One region of the Massilia sp. genome, then DNA from elsewhere that is predicted to be linked to it. Evidence: predicted binding sites of a transcription regulator. Region 1 holds the regulator's gene; the other holds the start of a gene.
What was found. Region 1 encodes FliA, which starts transcription of late flagellar genes. Its sites were predicted from a motif close to CTAAAGTTTNNNNNNNNNNNGCCGNTA; they were not measured.
Positions count from the first base shown of each region.

Region 2: ACK4S9_RS20705 (flagellin) is a predicted target of FliA. The motif match lies at 1,262-1,288, and genes of this name have one in related genera.

Region 1 is NZ_JBKBOV010000008.1:27,615-30,007, forward strand. Features, by position in the region: gene motD (flagellar motor protein MotD) at 1-49, opposite strand, end outside; gene ACK4S9_RS06525 (flagellar motor protein) at 59-802, opposite strand; gene ACK4S9_RS06530 (RNA polymerase sigma factor FliA) at 784-1,521, opposite strand; gene ACK4S9_RS06535 (MinD/ParA family protein) at 1,545-2,351, opposite strand; gene flhF (flagellar biosynthesis protein FlhF) at 2,344-2,393, opposite strand, start outside.
Region 2 is NZ_JBKBOV010000052.1:24,052-26,444, forward strand. Features, by position in the region: gene ACK4S9_RS20705 (flagellin) at 1-1,077, opposite strand, end outside; gene fliB (flagellin lysine-N-methylase) at 1,392-2,393, opposite strand, start outside.

The sequences.
Region 1 (2,393 bases):
AGCGCTCGTGGTTTTCCTGCGCTCCGTCGTCGTAGCGTTTGCGCGCCATGTCGTGGCCCTAGTGGCGCGTGAGCAGGCTCGCCACCCGTTCGTCGACCACGCGGGTGTGGTCGCCGGTGGCGAGGTCGTGGAAGACTTCGGCGAGGATCTCGTACTGGGCCACCTTGTCGCTGACGATGGCTTTCAGTTTGTTCCCGACCGGATGGAAGAACAGGTTGGCCAGTCCCACGCCGTACACGGTGGAGACGAAGGCGACCGCGATGCCCGAGCCCAGGCGCGACGGATCCGACAGGTTTTCCATCACGTGGATCAGGCCCAGCACCGCGCCCAGGATGCCGATGGTGGGCGCATAGCCGGCCGCCGACTCCCAGATGCGCGCCGCCTGGCGCTGCGAGAATTCGTAGGCGTTGATCTCGTTCTCGAGCAGGCTGCGCAGCTTGTCGGGCTGGATGCCGTCGACCACCAGGCGCAGGCCCTTCTGGACGAATTTATCCTTGGTGCCCATGTACTGCTCGAGCGAGAGCAGGCCGTCGCGCCGCGCCGACAGGCTCCACAGCGCGATCTCGCGCGAAAGCAGCTCACGCGTGGACTTGGGCGGCACGAAGACCCAGCGCAGCATGCGCAGGCCCAGCATGAAGCTGCGCCGCTCGCTCTGCAGCAGGGTGGCGCCGAAGGTGCCAATCACCACGATGGCAAAGGCGGACGGATGGATCAGCGAAGCGAACTTGCCGCCGTCCAGCGTATGGCCGATGAAGATGCCCGCAATCGCGAGCACCAGGCCGGCTACGCTGGCCCAGTCCACAATTGCTCCCGCAGCGTGGCACGTAGGCGCGACACGGCCTGGGTGTGCAGCTGCGACACCCGCGACTCGCTCACGCCCATGACGGCGCCGATCTCCTTCAGGTTGAGTTCTTCCTCGTAGTAGAGGCCCATCAGCATCTTCTCGCGCGGCGGCAGGTTGTCGATGGCGTCGATGACGGCCTGGCGGAAGCCCGTATCGAGCAGGCTGCGCAGCGGATCGCTGTCGTCCACCGCATAGCGGTCGAGGAAGCTGTCGCTGCCCCCGTCCTCGCCCTGGTCGTGGAAGTCTTCGTAGTACAGCAGCTGGTGGCCGCCGCCGTCGCCCAGCATCTCCTGGTAGTCGGCGAGCGACATCTTGAGCGACTTGGCGATCTCGGATTCGCTGGCCGGACGGCCCAGGCGCTGCTGCAGCGCCTCCATCGCGGCCTCGACCTTGCGCATGTTCTGGCGCGTGGAACGCGGCATCCAGTCGCTGTTGCGCAGTTCGTCGAGCATGGCGCCGCGGATGCGCAGCACCGCATAGGTCTCGAACTGGGCGCCGTGGTTGTCTTCGTAGCGGTTGATCGCGTCGAGCAGGCCCATCATGCCGGCCTGGACCAGGTCATCGACTTCCACCGAAGGCGGCAGCTTGGCCTTCATGTGGTGGGCAAGGCGCTTCACCAACGGCATGTGCTCCGTCAGCAAATGGTTCTTGTCCGCTTTCCCTTTGACCGTGTACATGCGTTCTGCTTTTCTCTTCTTCTCTAGGTACGTCCCATGCCCGGCATCGCGTGCAGCGCGAACTTGCCCGCCAGGCGCCGGAACGCGACCGAGGCCCCCGCCAGCGGGAAGGCATCGACCACCGCCCGGCCCAGGCGCGCGGCCCGGTGCAGGTACTCGTCGGCCGGCACCGAGCCCATCGAGCTCAGGCTGACCGCCAGGTAACGTGTTGCCGCAGCAGACATATTATCGTATACCACCTTGGCCTCGGCCTCCGTCGCGCCGGTCACCAGGATGCCGAAGGGACGGCGGCCCAGCTGCTGGGCCAGGCGCTTGATCAGCGCGTAGGCATTCGTGATCGAGGCGGCGGAGGTACCGACCTGCACCACGATCTCGGAACTGGCCATCAGCGGCAGCGGAAACTCGCCGCCTGGTCCCAGTTCGCCGTCGACCATCACGATGCCGGCCTGCGCCACCAGCACGTCGAAGGTCTTGGCCAGGCGGCGCGCATCGTCGTTTGCCGTCATTCCGGCGGGGCCTTTCAGCGTCACCACAGAAAATCCTTGCGGCACCTGGTGGATGACCTGGTTCAGGCCAACCTCCTGGCGCGCCACCGCCGCCAGGGTGGCGGCGCGGTTCAGGCCCAGGCGGCGCGCCACGCCGTAGTCGCGTTCGCAGGCGTCGACGATCAGCACGTCGTTGCCCAACTGGGCCAGCGAGGCGCCCAGGTTGACCAGCATGGCGCCCTTGTCGTCTTCAGGCGTGGCGGACAAGAACGTGACGATGCGCGGGCGCGGGCCCTGCAGCATCCGGCGCAGGCCTTCGGCTTGGTCGAAATCGAAACTAGCCAAGGTGCACCTCGCGCAGTGAACGGTCCTGGCCGGCCGCGGCCA
Region 2 (2,393 bases), on a different contig from region 1:
CTTGTCGGAGTTCAGGGTGATCTTGCCCATCGCGGTGGCGCCGGTTGCGCCGTTGGTGGCCACTGCGGTGCCGACGCTACCATCGGTGTCGTAGGTCGCGATCTCGGCATCGGTTGCAGCGTTGCCGGTGGTGGCATCCCTCAGCTTGATGTCGTTGCCGTCGGCGTGGCTCAGCTTGATGCCGCCGTTGGTGGCATCGTAGGACGCGGTGACGCCGGTCTTGGCCGATTGCGCGTTGAAGGCGCTGATGGCGCCGGCATGGCCGTTGGCGTCGTCGGTGCTGACCGAGAACGAGATCGTCACGGCACTGGCGTTGTCCGATGCCAGTTCCAGCGTGTACGATTTGCCGGCGACCAGCGCCAGGTTGGCGTCGGTCTTGGCGGTGGCGGTCACGCCGGTATCGCCGCTGACGTTGTTGATCTTGGCGACGGTGGCCTTGGCGGTGGCGTTGGCGTCGACGTCGACGCCTTTCGAGCCTTGCGAACCATTGATGGTCACGGTGCCGGCAACCACGCCGTTGGACGCGCCGGTGACAGCACCCTTGGCGGCGACGTCGGTGGTGTTGTTGCCGTAGGTCGAGGTGTTGAAGTTGGCGCCGCCCATCGAGATCAGTTGGCCTGCATTGGCGCCGACCTGGAAGTTGGCGGTGCCCATCGAACCGTCCAGCAGCTTCTGGCCGTTGAATTCGGTGGTGTTGGCGATACGGTTCAGTTCCGAGGTCAGCTGGGTGACTTCGGTCTGCAGGGCCTTGCGGTCGTTGGCCGAGTTCGACGAGTTCGACGACTGCACTGCCAGTTCACGGATACGCTGCAGGATGTCGCCCGAGCTCGACAGGGCGCCTTCCGCGGTCTGGGCCATCGACACGCCGTCGTTCGCGTTGCGGGTGGCCTGGGTCATGCCCTTGATCTGCGAATTCATGCGGTCCGAGATGGCCAGACCGGCAGCGTCGTCCTTGGCGCTGTTGATGCGCAGGCCCGACGACAGGCGCTGGATCGAGGTGTTCAGGGAAGCTTGCGAGGTCGACAGGTTACGCTGCGAGTTCAGGGATGCAACGTTGGTATTGATTACGGATGCCATGGTATTTCTCCAGACTGTATTTCGGGGTGGGCCACCTTGCCCTGTTCACTTTGGTGCGCCACGCTGTTCCGTGACGATCACACCGCTGTTGATGCAGGTAACGGAGCACCCCGTGTAATCTTTATGGTGGGAAACGAAAATATTTGGCCAAAAAAATCCTCAAGTTTTATGGCTGGCCGCGTCTAGACGACGCAGCGGGAGAAAACTTTAGGGCGAAAAAAATTAAATTTTTTAAAGATCAGTCCCTCAAGCCATCGCCTCCGGCCAAAAAAAACGCGGCCTGAGCCGCGTTTCGATGTCATTTGAACACCAGATTAATGGCGTAGGAAGCCATAGAGCTTGTCCAGGCTGTTCCAGCCGCTATTCTTGAGCGCATCGTTGACGCGCCGCGCAAAACCGGTGTTGTGGCGGAAGCGGCGATAGAAGACCTGTACCGTCTCGACCAGCGCATCGGCGTCCGGCAAGGGGCCTTCGCTCGCGCAACGGGCCGCCAGCATCATGCGCAGCAGGCCAAAGCGCGACACCAGTTCCAGGTAGCTGTCATAGGCACTGCCTCGGCCGAACGGGAACAGATGCGTGAACATTTCATTCAAGATGTAATGATCGAGCAGATGCGGAGCCGCCTCGAGCGCCAGCGGGAGGCGCCGCACGCCGGTGGCGTAGGCGGCAAGCACGTCTGCGACAGGCGCATTGCCGGTGTGCGGGTCCGCGCCCAGGTTGGCGGCGACACTTGCCAGCACGGCGCGCTCGTGTGCGGTGCCTGCCGGACCGGCCAGCCCGCCCCAGATGGTCGCAAATACCAGTGCCTGGGCTTCATGATCCGGCTGCAAGCCCTGCAGCGCGTCGAGCGCCGAGCCGCTTTCCAGCAGGGAGGTGAAGCTGTCGATGAGCCTTGCCGCCGCGGCGCTGTCGCGTTCAAGCGCCGTCAACCGCTCGCAGAACACCCCCAGCATGGCCAGGCGCTGCCACAGTTCCAGGCCCTGGGAACGCATGAGTTGCAGGCAGAAGATCCGCACGTCATGCATGAGCTGTTCGGGAAATCCCTCCCTGGGGCGCGCCACCACGAGGTCATCCGGGCGGACGGCTACCGTCGTTTCGGTAAATTCGAAGGCGTCCGGCGCGAGCAGGGCCAGGCGCGCTGCCTCGGGACAGGATAATTGCAGGGCCTGCTGCATCTGTCCGCCAAAGTCCGCGGAGACACGGGGATAGGTGAAGCAGGTGTTCGACAAGTGGCTTTCGTCCATGTGTTTTTGCACGCCACACAGGCCGCCTTGCATCAATGGGCAGGTGCCGTCCTTGTCGCTCAGCGCAATCCG